4 regions of the Virgibacillus sediminis genome follow, and region 2 is predicted to be linked to each of the others. Evidence: riboswitches for the same ligand, from Rfam matches in the RefSeq annotation. Region 2 holds a riboswitch; each other region holds the start of a gene.
What was found. Region 2 has a riboswitch for S-adenosylmethionine ahead of ACFODW_RS02210 (methionine ABC transporter ATP-binding protein). Riboswitches for the same ligand answer to the same signal wherever they lie in the genome.

Region 1 (4,690 bases), on a different contig from region 2:
CTTAGATGGATCAAAAGGATATTAGATCCACAGTGGAAAAGATTCTTCAAGAGAGTTCGGTAGGGACCATGGCAACTGTTAAAGGAGATAAGCCGCACTCCCGTTATATGACCTTTTATCATGATGGCTTGAAGCTTTATACCCCTACAAGCAAAGATACGGATAAGACGGAGGAGATTGAGGAAAACCCCTATACACACATCCTGATCGGGTATGAAGGAGAGGGATTTGGCGATGATTATGTAGAGTACCAAGGCAAGGTACGTCTCAATGATTCAGAGGAGATGCGCAGCAGGCTGTGGAGCGAAGATTTGGCGATGTATATGGAAGGACCCGACGATCCGAATTATGTGGTTCTGGAAATAGAGCCTATCGGTATCCGCCTAATGAATAAAACGGGTCAGCCGCCACAAGAACTGGAATTATAATACGGATGAGAGGTTGGGATAAAAAACGTTTGTCTCAGCCTCTTTTACTGGACGAAAGGAGAGTCTGCATTGTCCAAAGGAATATTTCTTGATCGGGACGGGGTCTTGAATGAAGTGCTTACGGACCGTGTCCAATTCGTTAATAGTCCGGAAGATTTTTATTTGCTGCCTGGGGTTGGAGAGGCAATTCATCTGCTGAATAAAGCGGGGTTCAAGGTGTTTGTGGTGACAAACCAGGGAGGAGTGGGACTTGGCTTTATGGCGAAAGAAGCATTGATAGAAATACATAACAAGATGCAGCAGGATCTGCACGAGTACGGAGCAGTGATTGATGATATTGCTTACTGCCCTCATAAACCGCATGCAAACTGTGCATGCCGGAAGCCGAAACCCCAGATGATTTTAGATTTGGCTGAAAAGCATCAGGTTGATATAAAGGAAAGTTTTATGGCCGGTGACCGGGAACCAGATATCCAGGCCGGGAAGAAGGCGGGAGTAAGGACTATTCTGATAGGAGACGGCATTTTGGACGGTGTTGATGCTGATTATGTATTTCCCGATTTACTGTCTGCAGCAAAATGGCTTACAGCATAAATTTAGGTGGAAAATTAAGTTTCCCTATTTTATTCCAGCCGAAGCTGTTGCGGGAATTTTGCATTATCTTTATAATAGTAAGCATTATCTGAGCATACACAGGGGGAGATGCTGTTGCCAATAAATATACCAAAGGAACTGCCAGCAACTGAAGAGCTGAGGCATGAAAAGATATTTGTAATGGATGAGGATCGTGCCAGATCACAGGATATCCGTCCGTTGAATATCCTTATCGTCAACCTCATGCCAGAAAAGGAAAGAACTGAACTGCAGCTCCTTCGTCTGCTTGGCAATACGCCGTTGCAGGTGAACATTTCCTTTCTGAGGATGAAGACACATGAAGCGAAGAATACTAGCAAATCTCATTTAGACACGTTCTATGAAACATTCGGAGAGGTAAAGGACCGCCGCTTTGATGGAATGATCATAACCGGAGCACCCATTGAACACCTTGAGTTTGAAGAAGTGGACTATTGGGACGAATTGACAGAGATCATGGAGTGGAGCAAGAGCAATGTCACTTCCGTACTGAATATTTGTTGGGGGGCACAGGCTTCCTTGTATTATCATTATGGAATCAACAAGTATCCGCTGCCGAAGAAGCTCTCCGGCATCTATCAGCACCGGGTTTCCGACCAGACCATCAATCTGGTCCGTGGGTTTGAGGATATCTTCAATGCCCCTCATTCCCGCTATACTGCCGTTTCCATGGAAGATATAGAGAAAGACCCGCGCCTTCTGCTGCTGTCTTCTTCCGAAGAGGCGGGCGCTTTCATAATTTTATCCAAGGATGAGAAGCATATCATGGTTACGGGCCATTTGGAATATGATGCAGATACGCTTGCAGAAGAATATGCCCGCGACTTGAGCAAAGGGCTTGATATCAGCATACCTGAGAATTATTTTCCGAATAACGATGTAAACCAGCATCCTTTGAATACATGGAGGTCCCATACACATCTGCTGTTCTCTAATTGGCTCAATTATTATGTCTATCAGCAGACACCATATCAATGGGATTAATCAACCCCTTTGCTTTTAGAGGAAAAAATGCTATCATACTAGATATGAAAATACAGACAATTAAATGAATTGTTCTTATCCGGAGAGGCCGAGGGACTGGACCAATGAAGCCTCAGCAACCTGTTTTTCCCGACAAGGTGCTACTTCCAGCAAGTCGTCTGGCGGCTTGAATGATAAGAGGGATGAATTGCTTTATGCAGGGTCTCTTCTTATGCGAGAGGCCCTTTTTCATTATTACACCATAGAAGGAGAGGGACGAATCATGGCAGTAAAGTTAGAGAAGAAGGCTCCTTTTAAAGGGGATCATGTAGGAAGTCTGCTGCGGCCGGAGCGCTTGAAGCAGGCAAGATTGCAACATGCAAATGGAGAAATTACAGCAGAACAGCTGCGGAAGGTCGAAGATGAAGAGATCATCAAGTTGGTGGAGAAGCAGAAGGAAGCAGGGCTGCAATCCATCACGGATGGCGAATTTCGCCGTTCCTGGTGGCATTTTGATTTCCTTGAAAACCTTGTAGGGGTAAGGGGATACGACCCAGGATCTGGGCTGAGCTTTAAAGGGATTGAAACAAAGTCCTATATTATCAAGGTAGAGGATAAGGTGGATTTTGATGAAAGGCATCCCTTCCTGGAACATTACAAGTTTTTGCATGAGCAAGTAGGAGAAAACCATGTACCTAAAATGACCATACCAAGTCCGAACATGCTTCTCCTGCGAGGAGAAATTGACGAGGATACATATGGCGTGGAGGACATTCTGCCGGATTTGACCAAAGCTTACAAGAAGGCCATCCGCGCATTCTATGATGCCGGCTGCCGCTATTTGCAGCTGGATGACACTTCCTGGGCAACTTTCTTATCTGAGAAGGGTCTCCAATCCCTCCGCGACAAGGGGTATGACCCGGAGAAGCTGCAGGAACTGTTTACCCGTGCGATTAATGAATCATTGGAAGGCCGTCCGGATGACATGCTGATAACCATGCACATCTGCCGAGGCAACTACCGTTCCCACTATTTCAGTGAGGGGTCTTATGATGCGGTTTCTGAAATTATTTTCAGTAAACTTCAAGTTGATGGGCTGTTCCTTGAATTTGATGATGAACGTTCTGGTGGATTCGAGCCCCTCAAGCATGTGAATAGAGATGACTTGCATGTGGTCCTCGGACTCATTACTACTAAGTTCGGCGAGCTGGAAGACAAGGAAGAAGTGAAACAACGCATTTCCAAAGCTGCTGAGTATTTGCCGGCCGACCAGTTGGCCCTCAGCCCGCAATGTGGATTTGCTTCTACTGAAGAAGGTAATGATATTACTGAGGAACAGCAATGGGAAAAAATCCGCCATGTCCTCGACATTGCCAAGGATGTATGGAAATAATAGATATTAAGAAAAGCAGGCTGCACTGGAAATTACTATTCCGGTGCAGCCTGTTTTTTTGTATATATATCGGGTAATATTTAACAAATTCAAAATAATGGTAAGTTACTTCCCAATTGAAACCGTTTGCTGTATACTATTTTTGGAATCTTATAAAGGGGGTAATAGAATTGTTACGAAATAAAATAGGTTTGGCATTAGGGGTATTGGTTTTGATGCTGCTTGCTGCCTGTGGCGGTGGGAATGAAGAATCAGGCGGTGAAGCAGGAGGCAATGGAGAAGGACTCGATACAAATATCGTCACCATCGCGACTGGTGGTTCTTCCGGTCCATACAACATTATTGGCACAACCTTGGCGGAAACATATAGTAATGAATTCGGAATTAATTCAAGAACACAGACCACAGGAGCTTCCGTGGAAAACGTCAACTTGATGAAAGAAGATAAAATTGAAATGGCTTTCACCATGAGTGATGTTGTGAGTCAGGCAGTCGAGGGGACGGGGAACTTTGACGCACCGATTGAGAAAGTCAATCAGATAGCAGCATTATACCCTAACTATGTACAAGTAGTGACTACAGCCGATTCTGGAATAGAAACCCTTTCAGACCTGGAAGGAAAACGGGTAGCGGTTGGCGACCAAAACTCCGGTGTAGAGGTGAACGCCCGTAATCTTCTGAAAGGACATGGGATAACCTATGACGACTTGGAAGTTGATTATTTAGGGTATGCTGAAGCAGCCGATGGACTGAGGGCAGGTCAATTGGATGCCGCTTTCCTGACCAGTGGGCTTCCTAATGCTTCCCTGTTAGAGCTTTCCGAATCACTGGACATCCGGCTGGTAACCATCAAACAGGAAGATGTAGAGGAAATCGCCCAGGATCAGTCCTATTTTGTACCAATGGAAATACCGGCAGATACGTATGGCAATGAGGAAGCAGTTCCAACAGCTGCCATCATGAATGCTTTGATTGTACGCGAAGATATGAGTGAAGAGGATGTCTACAAGTTGACAAAGGCATTCTTTGAAAACCTGGATTCTTTGGAAAACTCCCACCAGGCAGCTTCTGACATTTCCTTGGAAGAAGCCCAAGAAGGACTTGTAGCACCACTCCATCCAGGAGCCGAACGCTATTATAATGAACAGTAAGTGGATGAAATGGGGCGCATGGTTGATTGTGCCCTTTTTTTTCCTGTTTTTCAAACTACCTGTGATTGGGCTGGAAGCGGATAACACGGTCTACTATTTGAAAGAACCGGCTTTTCAGCTGA
Region 2 (4,690 bases):
AGTACATAGTCCTGGTATTCATCCACGTTAAGAATGATTCCTTCTTCTTCAAGCAAAGGCTTTGCCTGCTCTAAAATCTCAGCGTGCGGGGTGCTTGAGGCACCTACAGTAATTTCAACTGTTTGACCTTCTCCTCCGTCAGATGTATTGTTCTCATCTGTTTCTCCTCCGCCACAGGCAGCTAAGAACAGGATGGATAGAATTGATATGAACAATAAAGACTTCTTCATTTTTGTCTCTCCTTTAAGTTTGAAAATTTAAATTGCATATATTCAGTTTACACCAAGGGTTACCGCTTATCCAGTTTTCTGGTAATGAAGTCGCCGATGAATTGGAATAAGAACACAATCAATACAATGACTACCGTACAAAGGAATACGACATCGAAATCCCTACGTTGGAAACCAAAATAATAGGCATAGTTACCGAGACCACCAGCTCCTATAACTCCTGCCATTGCTGTATAGCCAATTAAGGCAATGGCAGTCACTGTGAGTCCGGAAACAAGAGCAGGCATTGATTCAGGAAGCAACACCTTGAAAATGATGGTACTGGTTTTTGCCCCCATGGATTTCGCCGCTTCCACAACCCCTTTATCCACTTCCCTTAAGGCTATCTCTACCAACCGGCCATAAAATGGAGCAGATCCAAGGATCAATGCCGGCAGTGCTGCATTCGGCCCCCGTATGGTGCCGACCAGAAAATCGGTAAAAGGGAACAACAGCAAAATAAGAATGATAAAGGGAATAGCACGGAAAATATTGACAAAGGAGGCAACGGCAAAGTTGGCATATTTATTCTGCCATATGCCGTCCTTCATTGTCAGATACAACATAAGTCCGAGAAGGATGCCGAATATACAAGTCCCTGCAAGTGCAAGTATGGTCATATAAAATGTTTCATAGGTGGCAACCCAGAAATCCTCCATTTGGATATTAGGAAAAAGTTCAGCCATCATCACGTATAACCTCCACTTCCACCGAGGTCTGCTCTAGAACAAAGGAAACAGCTTTTTGAATTTCCTCTTCTTCCCCGTTGATTTGTACATAAAGTGTACCGTATGCCCCACCCTGGGTCTGGGTAATTTTCCCTTGCAGAATATTAATGTCGACGTCAAACCTTTTTGCGAGTTGGCTGATCAATGCCTGATTGGTTGTCTCTCCGACAAAATGGAGGCGGATGATATTTCCTTCTTCAGATCTCTGCAGAAGCTGTGCCATACTGTCTTCCTCCTGTTGATTTCCCATTACTTGCTCTACAAACTTTTTGGTCACTGGCTTTTCGGGCCTGGAAAACAGTTCGAGTACATCTCCTTGTTCTACAACCTTCCCTTTTTCCATGACAGCCACCTGTTTGCAAATTTTACGGATTACATGCATTTCATGGGTAATAAGAATGATAGTTAACCCGAATTTCTTATTGATATCCACCAGTAGATCAAGGATAGCATTCGTCGTTTCTGGATCAAGAGCAGATGTAGCTTCGTCACAAAGCAGAACTTTCGGCTGGTTGGCCAGCGCACGTGCGATTCCTACCCGTTGTTTCTGTCCACCGCTTAATTGAGAAGGATATGCGTTCTCTCTCCCCGTCAGGCCGACCAGACCGATAAGCTCTTCTACCCGTGTCTCACGATCCTTTTTAGGAACTCCCGCAATCTCCAGCGGAAAAGCGATATTGTCTTTGACCGTCCGTGACCAAAGCAAGTTGAAATGCTGGAAGATCATCCCGATATCTTGCCGTGCAACTCGCAACTGTTTACTGTTTAATGTTGTAATTTCTCTGTCGTCAATAACGATCTTCCCCTCCGAAGGTTCCTCCAGCCGGTTCAAGAGTCTGACAAAGGTGCTTTTACCGGCACCACTGTAGCCTATCACACCAAATATATCACCTTCATTTATAGTTAGTGACAAATCATCAACTGCGGTGATATCCTGTTTATCCGTTTTGAAATATTTACTTAGATTCTCAATGGAAATCATGGTAATCCCCCTTTCATTCTGGAACTATTGGTAGTATGTACAATCCATACTTTTATAAAAAAACATAAAAAAGCCTTTCTGTAAGAGAACAGAAAGACGCCAGTTTATGCCTTCTAGTTCTCTTATCTGTCAAAGTTTTACTTTGCAGGAGTTGGCACCTTTCAAATATCAATATATTTGAAGGTTGCCGCGGGTTCACTGGGCCAGTCCCTCCACCGCTCAAGATAAGAGTTGAAATTTTATTTGATTGCAATCCAATACCCAAAATAGTACCATGCATGCAATGCCGTGTCAACCGCTTTATTGCTCTTGAAAGAGTTGCGGTTTATATTTCATTAAATAACTGTATATATTGGGAATGGAATGGAATGTATATACCTTTTCCACATATTCACCTTTTTCTTTGACCAGCAGGCATGGCACACTTTCAATCTGTTTTTCCTGCATGAATTCGGGATGCAGGGAAGCATTCATTTCGAAAAATATATCTTGTTTATGCACCTGTTCAATCTTTTCCAGCATACTACGTGCAAGCTGGCATGTCCCACAAAAAGGGGTATAGATATACACAAGGAAATTTTCCTGTTCTGATATTTCTTTGGTAAATTGCTTCAAACTCCTCACCCTATACTAAAAAAATCGGGTTAACCGCTATATGTTTACTTACTAATGCAGAGGCAAGGATATTTTCTGGTGTGGTGGCCACTTCCCGGTACTCACTGCTTACAAAGATGTGCTCTGCATGTGGCAGTTCCCTGGACAACTGCTTTCTCAGCTTCACGCCGGAAGGATCTTCATCCACTAAAATGATGACCTCCTTGTGGTCCAAATCATATGTTTCCAATAATTCATCAAAGCGCTCCACACCTAATGTCCCATGCGTACAAACAATGGTCACGTCATCCGTAATCAATTTTTGGATCTGCCGTTTATCGGTTAAACCCTCAACAATAATCACCTTGTCGGTCTCATGCGTAATCATCCCATAGCACTCCTTATGAAATCAAGCAAGAAGCTTATTTACTTTAATATATGATAAAAACATGGCTGACTATACACTGTTCAGCGTGTTAGTCAGCCCAAATTTCAGATATTCAGTCCTCTTCGGTAATTTCTGCGTACTGTTCTGGCGATAACAAATCATCAAGTTCTGTAGTACTGGAAGGTTCAATCACAACCATCCATGCTTTTTCATAAGGAGATTCATTTACAAATTCGGGACTGTCCTCAAGTTCCTCATTGACTTCAACGACTTTGCCGCTTATAGGAGCATATAGCTCGGATACCGTTTTGACGGACTCGACACTGCCAAATGGTTCATCCACTTTCAGCACATCTCCCGGTGCCGGCAACTCGACAAATACAATATCCCCCAACTCGTCCTGAGCGAAGTCGGTGATACCAACCCGGACATTATCTCCTTCTTTTTTTACCCATTCATGTTCTTTAGAATACAGCAAGTCCTGTGGTAAGCTCATTCTCATCCCTCCAAATTTTCATTCCAATACCACTATACTAGTTAACTCTTTTTTTCGCTACCATTGTTTACCGCTCCAGCCAGACATCCCTAAATGTATCTTCTTTAAAGCCCACTGTAACCTGCTCGCCATCGGTTACGATCGGGCGTTTGATCAGCATGCCGTCGGAAGCTAGAATTTCAGCCATCTCCTCCGTTCCGGCATCCTTTATTTTGTCCTTTATGTTGAGCTCTCGATACTTCTTTCCGCTTGTATTAAAAAATTTTTTCGCAGGAAGACCGCTCTTATCAATCAGTTCAAGAATCATCTGTTTGGAAGGCGGCTCTTCGACGATATGTACTGGTTCATAGGCAACCTCATTTTCTTCCATCCACTTTTTCGCTTTTTGGCATGTACCGCATTTCGGGTACCAGTAAAAAGTCAACGTCATTATTTTCCCTCCCCTTTCTTTCACTGATATATTATCATGTTTTTGGCCGATCATTCCACCTGCATGAAAGAACCTCCCTGTATGCCAGAGAGGTTCCACTTATACGCTACACGCTATATTTTTCCCCATTTATTATCTCAGCAGCTATCTCCCGTTTTTTGGCAATGACATTGACAGGTGTATGCCTAGTAAGCTTCCTAAGGGAAGAAAGCATTATTCTGAGCGCATCCCCCTGTTCGACTGCAATCAATGTTTCTTTGGCATCCGCTTCTATTCGATTGAAAGCTTCCTGGACATATACTTGAGTATATAGCAGCTTTTGTTTATTTTTCTCTTCACCAGTCTTATTCATTGCCTTTTCAGTACGCAGAATAGCCGATTCCATATTATATACCTCTGCTGTCATATCCGCTATATTCACTAACAGCTCCTGCTCGCCTTCAATCTTTTGCATATACTTCTGAGCAGCTGTTCCTGCGGCAAGAAGTATCATCTTCTTAGCGTTCTTAAGCAGATATTTTTCTTGTTCCAGAGCCCCTTCCCCTGCTTCTTCCGGCATCATCATTACCAACTCTTCCTGTAGTTCTTGTGCTTTTTGGAGCAGCGGCAGCTCCCCTTTCATTGCCTTCTTTAGTAATGTGCCAGGGACTAACAAACGGTTGATTTCATTCGTTCCTTCAAAAATACGATTGATTCGAGAATCACGGTACATCCGTTCTACTTCGTACTCCTGCATAAATCCATAACCGCCATGCATCTGAACAGCTTCATCAACTGCGGAATCGAGCAGTTCTGTAGCCATG
Region 3 (4,690 bases), on a different contig from region 2:
GGCCGATGAAGTTGACTGCGAAGAACACAGCCAAGGAAATGGTTGGTATGAAATACAGAGTAAGATATGCCATTCCCGCAAGCAGCATACCGAAAGAAGCAACCTCTTTCTTGCCAAAACGCTTAACTAGTGGAGTCAATGCTGGCATAGAACCAAAAACAGCAGCAGTCTGGAGAATAGTAAATATACTTAATGCTGTTGCGTTTCCAAAATAATCTTTGAACAAATAAACGTTTATGGACATTACAAGCATCATGGTCATCAAAAATAGAAGGGATGCTGCCAAGATCGTGATTAACGGAGTATTCTTCACAAGACCTTTAGCTGTTTTTGCAAAGTTAAGTTTTTCACCTGGCTTTTTATCTGGTGTTTGAATGCGTTCGGTACTTAATTTTACACAACCCATATAGCAAGCTAGTGCAAGAATACTAAAAAGTATTGCTGTCATGAACATTCGGCTTGCAGACAGTTCGTTATTTACGAAAACAAATAATGGTGCACCGGCACTGATGACTAAGCTCGCTAATGTTGCTCCCATTGTTCTCCATCCAGATAAGGATGTACGATCGGTAGAATCACTAGAGATTACCGCAGCCATGGAACCATATGGGATATTAACAGATGTATATAACATCCCCCATAAAATATATGTTACATAGGCATATGCAAGATAAAAGCCTTCAGACATACCTGGAATTGGCAGAAACATTAAAGCACTTGCAATGACAAGCGGGAATGACATTCTAAAAATCCAAGGTAGAAATTTTCCTTTTGACGTTGTCTTTCTGGAGTCGATAAAACGTCCCCATAAGACATCGGTTACCGCATCCCACATACGTGCAACTAAAAATAAAGTACCAACGGCTGCAGCACTAATCCCAAAGATGTCGGTATAGAACACCATTAGGAATGTACTTACTAGAATGAAAGAGAAATCGTTTCCAAAATCCCCTAATAAATATCCAATTTTATCTCGCATACCAAATGGACGAACTGGCTGGTTATTGTTTTCCATTGATCCATTTACTTCTATCGCTCTTTCCATTATGAATACCTCCATTAATTATGAAAATTTCCCAAATCAACATTGTCATTTAGCGCCTTTTTAAACGTATAACAAAATAATAGAATCATTATTCATATATACGCTTATAACGCTTTCATAAAGATTAAGGTTGGTTAGTCCCAACAACCTAATAAGACGGCTTTGTTATAGATTCTTTACCATATGTTTGGTTTTCACATAAAACAATTATGATTGAATAAGTTCATAAGTTATTTTGTCTGCTCAACAAACTAATTAACTTATAAGCTTATATTATATGAAAACGTTTTTAAGTGCAAGCGCTTTTTTGCCAGGAAGTTAAAATAACGGCATACTCTATTGGTGAAATATGGGGGATATAGTACCTTGACAATTCTGTCAATTCATGGAACTATTATAGTAACCCTCGTATCACCTCTAGTTACTACTCCTATTTTCAAATAATGCAACCCTACCATTACCCGCCTATGAAGTGCATCACACTATCCTTCTTCACACACTTATTTTCCGACATTGTTTCAACAAAAAATTAAATTATAAATGAAAAGGAGTGCTTTTATTGGGACACGATATTTCAGGATTCAATAAAGCAGGAGAAGAAGTTGCTTATGCCCGTTTTAGCATGGGTAACTATAATGCTACCATACTGTACAATTTACTTGACGCGAACCGTTACAATGCTGGGGTCAGCGGGTCGGGCCAAAGTTCCACTTTCTCCCTAGACCAAATGGAAAGGGCATTGGATTCCTATCGTAAATTATATGAAAATGGTGATCCTCTGCCAGAAAACGATCCCTTAACTTGGGATATAAAACAGATTGCTGAATTTTTGCTAGACTGTTTAGCAACAGCAAAAAAAGAAGGAAATGTAGGAGTGTATTTTGGCTGATTATTTTTATTCAACCACTATCATCTATAATTTCCCCTGCAAGGAATAGTCCCCATTTCCTCTCCAGCCAATTTCTCTTCACACTTAAAAACTCTAACTTAATTTTTAGAAGTGCTATTCATCAACTCTTTATAAAATATAGGGCCGAGGTGATGATAGCTCACTCATAAGGCAAGATATCCAGAAACTGTAGGCTGCTTAGTTATTCATGGGTGAATAGGAGTAGTAATTTTTATGCAGTTTGCAAAAATTGTAGAATTCCTTCTTGACAGTTTTCTAAGTATTCTATATGATGTAAAGAAATCTTAAAAATATCAAAAATTAAATAAAGCAATTCCTTATCAAGAGTCGGGGGAGGAACTGGTCCAGAGATCCCGCAGCAACCGTTACTATGAAATACAGTAAAATGGTGCTAATTCCAGCAAGCATTCGCTTGAAAGATGAGACAGTGTGTAAAAACCTCTTCCTCATCCGGAGAGGTTTTTTCATTTCATTCGTACTGTCAGGTTTAGGATAAAGGGATTCATATTCTCTAAAAACCGAGTAAATTGATGAGGTAAATGCTATTTAATTGGAAGGGGGTGAAGCAAATCAATAAATAATGAAGTACCTTAGTGTCTAATCTATTTATCCATTACAATCAAAATTTTAAATTATGAGGAGAGATTACATTGACAAAGACTGATAGCTTGTACAAAAAATCATATTTTAGCAGGATCACTGAATTAAAGGAATACGCACCGGAAGCATTTGAATCCTTTTTTGCCTTTAATGACAAGGCATTGGCCGAGGGCAATTTGTCCGTGAAATTGAAAGAGCTGATTGCTGTTGCGGTAGCGCATATTACTGGATGCCCGTATTGCATTGAATTGCATGTAGGCAATGCGAAGAAAAACGATGCTGATAAGGAGGAAGTAGCGGAAGCAATTTTTGTGGCAACGGCATTGAAGGCGGGATCTGCTGCAGCCCACGGTGTAAACGGTCTTAATGCATTTGATGGAGAAAGAGATGATGAGCTGTATAAAGCATCCTATTTCAATCGACTGAAGGAGTTTGGTGCTATCAATAGTGATACATTCCAGGCGTTCGCAGCATTTGATCAACAGGCAATTAAAGCAGGAAAGTTGACGGAAAAAGAAAAAGAGTTAATAGCAGTAGCATCCGCACATACAACAGGGTGTGCTTACTGTATTGACTTGCATACGAAAAACGCCAAAAAAACTGGAGCGACCTTGGAGGAAATATCTGAAGCAATTTTTGTGGCAGTAGCTCTAAAAGCCGGTTCAGCGATTGCACATAGTGTGAATGCATTAAATGCTTACGATCAGGCTTGAATCTTCAGCAAACATCACTCAAATGTTATGGAAAAGGAGCTGCGAGGATGAAAAAACAAATTCACTTGAATGGGTTTATTCAAAACTCACCATCCCCTCACTCAACGGGGTTATGGAAACATGAGAAGGATCAGGGGATTAATCACAACCAGCTGTCGTATTGGACAGAAACAGCAAAAATTCTAGAGCGCGGAAAATTTGATGCCATGTTTATTGCGGATGTGCTGGGAACATACAGTGCATACGGGAACAGCCATCAAGCGGCTGCTCAGCATGCTGTCCAGCTTCCAGCCCATGATCCATTGCTGCCGATTTCAGCTATGGCCGCTGTCACTGAAAATCTGGGCTTTGCACCAACGATTTCCTCTACATATGCACAACCTTACGCACTTGCACGGCAATTATCGACGCTTGATCATTTAACGGAAGGGAGGGTCGCCTGGAATGTTGTGACATCCTATCTTGAAAGCGAAGCAGTCAATCTAGGGCTTTCCGGCCGCCTCCCCAAGGAGCTCCGCTATGATCGTGCAGATGAGTTTCTCGAAGTGGTCTATAAACTTTGGGAGCACAGCTGGGAGGATGATTCGGTTGTTTATGATAGGGAGAACGATACATTTGCACATCCGGATAAAGTTCGGCTGATCAATCACGAAGGTGAATTTTTCAATGTACCCGGCCCACATTTGGTCGAGCCTTCCCCTCAGCGTACGCCGGTTCTGTTCCAGGCAGGTGCTTCGCCGAAAGGAAGGAACTTTGCGGCTAAACATGCCGAGGCTGTATTTACCAAAAATCATTCATTGGATGCATTGAAAGCCTATGTGAAAGACATCCGAAAGAGAACACAGGAACAGGGAAGAAATCCGGATGATGTGGCGATTTTCCCGATGATCCTGCCAATCATTGGGTCTACGGAAGAAGAAGCTTATGCAAAATATGAGGATTTGACCAACCATGTCAGCTATGAAGGAACGGCTTCTCTTCTTTCCGGGCACACGGGAATTGATTTCTCTAAATATGACCCGGACCAGTATATTGAGGATATAGAGACAGAAGCAGTACAGGGCAACTTGGATATGTATACGAAAGATCCTAATAAAAAATGGACATTGAGGGAAGCCGTCAAAAATCATGGACTTGGTAATGGTACCGTTAAATTCATCGGAACGCCAAAGCAGATTGCAGATCGAATCGAGCAATGGGCTGTCGAAGGAGATGTCGATGGGTTCAATATCGCACAAACCTATTCACCGGGGACGTTTAGAGAATTTGTAGATTTAGTGGTACCTGAATTGCAGAGGCGCGGTATTTACCGGACGGAATACGAAGGAAAGACACTGCGGGAAAATATGTTTGGAAAAGGTGCCCATTTGCCTGACAACCACCCGGCGAGAAAGCTTGGTGCCAAACAGCCGCAATAAAAAG
Region 4 (4,690 bases), on a different contig from region 2:
TTCATAACATATGGACCCTTTCTATGCTGGTATTCTTTTCCTATGATAACATTTATCCCAACAGCCCGGCATGCTTTCTGTCCCATCCATATCAAAAACTGCTGCCAGAAATTGCTTCTCCTTTGGATGTTATACTTTCAGCAAATAGGGAATGAAATAGAAGAAAGAACCTATCAACCAGTATTGGACATCATGAAAGGAGCAGATGGCCTATCCATTCTGTCACGCTATTCGTCATATTCATCATTTCAGCAATTCTTTCTGTCTTTGCCGCTGCTCAGCTGTCTAAATATGCCAACATCATCAGCAAGCAGGCAAAAATAGGTGGATTCCTGGCGGGAACGCTGCTCCTCTCTGTTGCCACTTCACTGCCTGAGCTTACAGCAACCATCTCTGCAAGTGTGATTGGCAATGCTGATATTGTCATCGGTAATGGAGTGGGGAGCATACTCTTCAATATATTTGTCCTGTTCCTGCTCGATGTGCATTTCCGCCGGAAGCGCCTCTTCCTTACAGCCTCCCATAATCATTTATATACCGGATACCTTGCCTTGCTGCTCTGCGTACTGACAGCTCTTGGGCTTGGGTTCAACTTCAACTTCTCCCTGTTCGGCTTGAGCTTCACCAGCTTGGCCCTTATCGTTGTCTACTTGCTTGGCATGAAGCTGCTTTCCGGAAGCCCGCAGGAAGAAGAGGTTCAGGAACCTGACAAAAATACCCGGCTGGGGCAGGCCGTCCGGCGTTTCCTCATTTTTGCGGCAACCATATTTATCACCGGCAGTACGTTGTCGCTTACCGGAGACGCAATTTCCCAGCAGACCGCCATCAGTGCGACGGCGGTCGGCAGTCTGATGATCGCCCTGGCAACTTCCTTGCCGGATGCAGCAAGTGTATATACCGCATTGAAATTATCCAATATGAACCTTGCGGTGGGGACTTTGCTTGGGAGCAATGCTTTCAACATTACCATCCTTGCTGCAGGGGATTTCTTTTATCCCAAGGGGAATATGTGGCAGGCAGCCAGTGATGATCTGCTGTACCTCTCCCTGCTCGGGTTCCTCCTTACTGCGATCGTCATGATTAACATCAAACGCGACAGGACAAGGAATATGCTGACGTACCTACTTCCTTCATCCTTGGCACTGATCAGCTATGCAGCAGGGGTCATTTACCTCCTGGCAGGTTAATGCAACACCCATAAAGAAGATGGAGGAAAAGGCAGAATTTTCCTACACCATGTATATCTTGACTTTTTCATGGACCGGGTGTATTGTACGTAGTAAATAAATCGAATACTGAATTTTCTTATCCAGAGAGGTGGAGGGACTGGCCCTTCGAAGCCTCGGCAGCAGACTGGCAATCCGTCAGTACTGTGCCAATTCCAGAAGCTTGCGTGCTGAAGATAAGAAGAGCCTCAATAAAACCGAGCCCTCTTCTTATGGATAAGAAGGGGGCTTTGACGTATTCTCACCCCAACAGCGCACAAAGAAGATCTTGCCTCCGGTCCCAGCGAAAAACCGGACAGTGTCTACAGTTCTATGCGCCTGACTAGAAAGAAATCAAGGAGATGAAGAAATGACCCATAAGAGCATCGAAACGAAACTCGCACAACTTGGAAATAAGAGTGATAAAAAAACTGGCGCCATCAATCCACCGATCTATTTGTCGACTGCCTACCAGCATGTAGGACTGGGACAATCAACCGGCTATGACTACACCCGCACTAAAAACCCTACACGCACCCTTTTAGAAGATGGAATCGCCGACCTGGAATCAGGTGACAAGGGATTTGCATGCAGTTCCGGCATGTCTGCGATCCAGCTGGTTCTTTCCCTCTTCCGTTCCGGCGACGAAATCATCGCACCTGACGACTTATACGGCGGCACCTATCGTATCTTGGAGCAGTATGAGAAGGCATATGACATCATTACCCGCTATATGCCATTTACGAGCATTGAAGAAGAAACAGAAGAACTGGTCACGGATAAAACGAAAGCAATTTTCCTGGAAACTCCGACCAACCCATTGATGCAGGAAATCAATATTACAGAAGTCGCCGAACTGGCCAAACGCCATGATTTGCTGCTGATCGTGGACAATACTTTCCTAACCCCTTATCTGCAGCGTCCGATTGAATTGGGGGCAGATATTGTCATTCATAGTGCCACCAAATATATCGGCGGCCATAATGATGTTCTTGCAGGCTTGGTTGCGGCCAAGGGAGAGGAGCTATGTGAAAGACTGGCTGTTTTGCATAATACCTCTGGTGCTGTATTGTCCGCCTTCGATTCGTGGCTCGTTATGCGCGGCCTGAAGACACTCTCACTGAGGATGGACCGCCATCAGGAGAATACCAGAAAGATTGCAGAATTCTTGGAGGGCCACACCGCGGTAGAAAACGTATTGTATCCGGGCAAAGGCGGAATGCTGTCCTTCCGGCTGAAAAACAGTGACTGGGTCGATCCACTGCTACAAAATCTCGAACTGATTACGTTTGCGGAAAGTCTGGGCGGTGTAGAGAGTTTTATCACCTATCCAGCTACCCAGACACATGCAGAGATACCTAAAGAAGAAAGAGAAAGCCGCGGCATCACCGATACACTGCTCCGCTTTTCCATCGGGATCGAACGCGCCGAAGACTTGATAGAGGATCTCGACCAGGCACTTAATAGACTGTAAAAAAAATGCGATCACCCCTTACGCTTGGGATGATCGCATTTTTTCTCTGTCATAATTCAAATACTTTCTCCTCGATGGTAAATCTCCGGACAGCTTCCTCATCCAGTTCATAGCCGATTCCCGGCCGGTCGAGGACGGAAATTTCGCCATCTGTCACTACCACTTCCGGCTTGATGATGTCCTTTTCCCAATAGCGGGAGGATCCAGAAGTGTCACCAGGAAGCAGAAATTGAGGCAAGGTGGTCAACGCTATATTGTGTGCCCTGCCGACACCTGCTTCCAGCATGCCACCGCACCAGACCCGGATACCCTGCCGCTGGCAAAAATCATGGATTTTCCGGGCTTCCGTCAGCCCTCCGACACGGCTGATCTTGATATTGATCACCTGGCAGCTGCCCGATTCGCGGGCCTTTTTAACATCCTCCAGCGAGGTGATGCTTTCATCCAGACAAACAGGTGTCTGGATAACTCTTTGCAGTTTTGCATGGTCGATAATGTCATCCGCTCCAAGCGGCTGTTCTATCATGAGAAGATCCAGATCATCCAGCTGTTTCAGGTGGTCGATATCCTCCAATGTATAGGCAGAATTGGCATCTGCCATGATCGGTGCCTCGGGAAATCGGCGCCGTACTTCCCTTAGGACATCTATATCCCACCCCGGCTTTATCTTCAGCTTGATCCGCTTATACCCCTCCTCCAAATACTGTTCCATCACCTCGAGGGTATCCTTGACGGTCGGCTGGATGCCGAGACTGACCCCTACATCAATTTTTTGCTTTTTGCCCCCGAGCGCCTCGGCAAGAGGTATGCCTTTTCGCTTGGCATAGAGATCCCAAACCGCCCCTTCCACACTTGCCTTGGCCATGTTGTTCCTTCTGATTGGCCGGAACAGCTCGGAGACCTCATCCGGATGGCTGACTTTATTCTCTCCCAAGATCGGAATCAGGAAATCTTCCAGCATATGGCGGGTCGTTTCTACCGTTTCCTCTGTATACCAAGGTTCGGTGAAGGCAGCCGATTCGCCATACCCCGTATTCCCCTCCCCATCACTTGCCGCCAGCAGAAAGAATTCTTTATGCCTCATGGTTCCGAAACTGGTGGCAAATGGGGTCTTCAGCCGCATTTTCAGCCGCTTCATCGTAATTTTCTGTATCGGGACTTCCATATCGACGACCTCCCATTCTTTTCCATTGAAAGACAGCAGCCCTTATGTGGACTGCTGTCTATTTTTCTATATTTAAAATACTATAAGATGGGCAATCAAGACAATGATCGGCAGCGTGATGATGGTCCGTTCCACAAAGATGATGAACAGTTCAAGGAAGTTGATCGGGATATTCGAACGCATAATGAGTACACCGATTTCCGACATATAAATGATTTGAGTCAATGAGAGAGCACCGACAACGAATCTGGTCAATTCACTCTCAATACCGCTTCCCAGCACTGCCGGAAGGAACATATCCGCAAAACCGACAAGCATGGTAGGCGCAGCCGCGGCAGCTTCCGGAATTCTCATCCATTCGAGAATTGGCACCAGCGGATAGGAAAGAATCTCAAAGATTGGTGTATATTCTGCGATAATCAAGGCTGCAGCCCCAAGGCTCATTACAAGCGGAATCAATCCCATCCATATATCGAGCACGGTCTTTGAACCGCTTTTCACGAGTTCCATCGGGCTCTTCGCCTCTCCTGCCTTACGCATGGCTTCCTTCCAGCCCCACTCTATGGAAGAGACACCTTCTGGGACCTCTTCATTGATCTGCTTTCCTACCGGCTCATAATAAGTATCCTTTTTTCTGGAAAGCGGCGGGATCCGCGGCATAATTACAGCAGCGACGACACAGGCAAATGCCACTGTAAGATAAAGCGGGATGAATAAATGTCCGACACCAATCACATTGGCAACCACCAGACTGAAAGCAATCGATGATACGGAAAACGTGGTGGCGATCACAGAGGATTCCCGTTTGGAATAGAATCCTTCATTATATTGCTGGGTTGTTACGAG

Region 1: another riboswitch for S-adenosylmethionine. It lies ahead of ACFODW_RS12100 (5-methyltetrahydropteroyltriglutamate--homocysteine S-methyltransferase); the one in region 2 lies ahead of ACFODW_RS02210 (methionine ABC transporter ATP-binding protein).
Region 3: another riboswitch for S-adenosylmethionine. It lies ahead of ACFODW_RS07260 (carboxymuconolactone decarboxylase family protein); the one in region 2 lies ahead of ACFODW_RS02210 (methionine ABC transporter ATP-binding protein).
Region 4: another riboswitch for S-adenosylmethionine. It lies ahead of ACFODW_RS01740 (methionine biosynthesis PLP-dependent protein); the one in region 2 lies ahead of ACFODW_RS02210 (methionine ABC transporter ATP-binding protein).

Annotation. Positions count from the first base shown of each region.
Region 1 is NZ_JBHRRZ010000017.1:231,396-236,085, reverse strand. Features, by position in the region: gene ACFODW_RS12115 (pyridoxamine 5'-phosphate oxidase family protein) at 6-428, shown strand; gene ACFODW_RS12110 (D-glycero-alpha-D-manno-heptose-1,7-bisphosphate 7-phosphatase) at 498-1,022, shown strand; gene metA (homoserine O-acetyltransferase MetA) at 1,137-2,045, shown strand; SAM riboswitch class I at 2,118-2,225, shown strand; gene ACFODW_RS12100 (5-methyltetrahydropteroyltriglutamate--homocysteine S-methyltransferase) at 2,308-3,417, shown strand; gene ACFODW_RS12095 (TAXI family TRAP transporter solute-binding subunit) at 3,633-4,568, shown strand; gene ACFODW_RS12090 (DUF1850 domain-containing protein) at 4,558-4,690, shown strand, end outside.
Region 2 is NZ_JBHRRZ010000003.1:60,455-65,144, forward strand. Features, by position in the region: gene ACFODW_RS02200 (MetQ/NlpA family ABC transporter substrate-binding protein) at 1-230, opposite strand, end outside; gene ACFODW_RS02205 (methionine ABC transporter permease) at 290-958, opposite strand; gene ACFODW_RS02210 (methionine ABC transporter ATP-binding protein) at 948-1,979, opposite strand; SAM riboswitch class I at 2,099-2,210, opposite strand; gene ACFODW_RS02215 (thioredoxin family protein) at 2,280-2,594, opposite strand; gene ACFODW_RS02220 (toprim domain-containing protein) at 2,605-2,961, opposite strand; gene gcvH (glycine cleavage system protein GcvH) at 3,074-3,457, opposite strand; gene ACFODW_RS02230 (arsenate reductase family protein) at 3,525-3,887, opposite strand; gene ACFODW_RS02235 (acyl-CoA dehydrogenase family protein) at 3,994-4,690, opposite strand, start outside.
Region 3 is NZ_JBHRRZ010000013.1:56,762-61,451, forward strand. Features, by position in the region: gene ACFODW_RS07250 (MFS transporter) at 1-1,045, opposite strand, end outside; gene ACFODW_RS07255 (hypothetical protein) at 1,596-1,934, shown strand; SAM riboswitch class I at 2,270-2,381, shown strand; gene ACFODW_RS07260 (carboxymuconolactone decarboxylase family protein) at 2,600-3,268, shown strand; gene ACFODW_RS07265 (LLM class flavin-dependent oxidoreductase) at 3,316-4,686, shown strand.
Region 4 is NZ_JBHRRZ010000002.1:144,498-149,187, reverse strand. Features, by position in the region: gene ACFODW_RS01750 (3'-5' exonuclease) at 1-5, opposite strand, end outside; gene ACFODW_RS01745 (sodium:calcium antiporter) at 183-1,187, shown strand; SAM riboswitch class I at 1,303-1,409, shown strand; gene ACFODW_RS01740 (methionine biosynthesis PLP-dependent protein) at 1,576-2,679, shown strand; gene menC (o-succinylbenzoate synthase) at 2,729-3,844, opposite strand; gene ACFODW_RS01730 (YjiH family protein) at 3,917-4,690, opposite strand, start outside.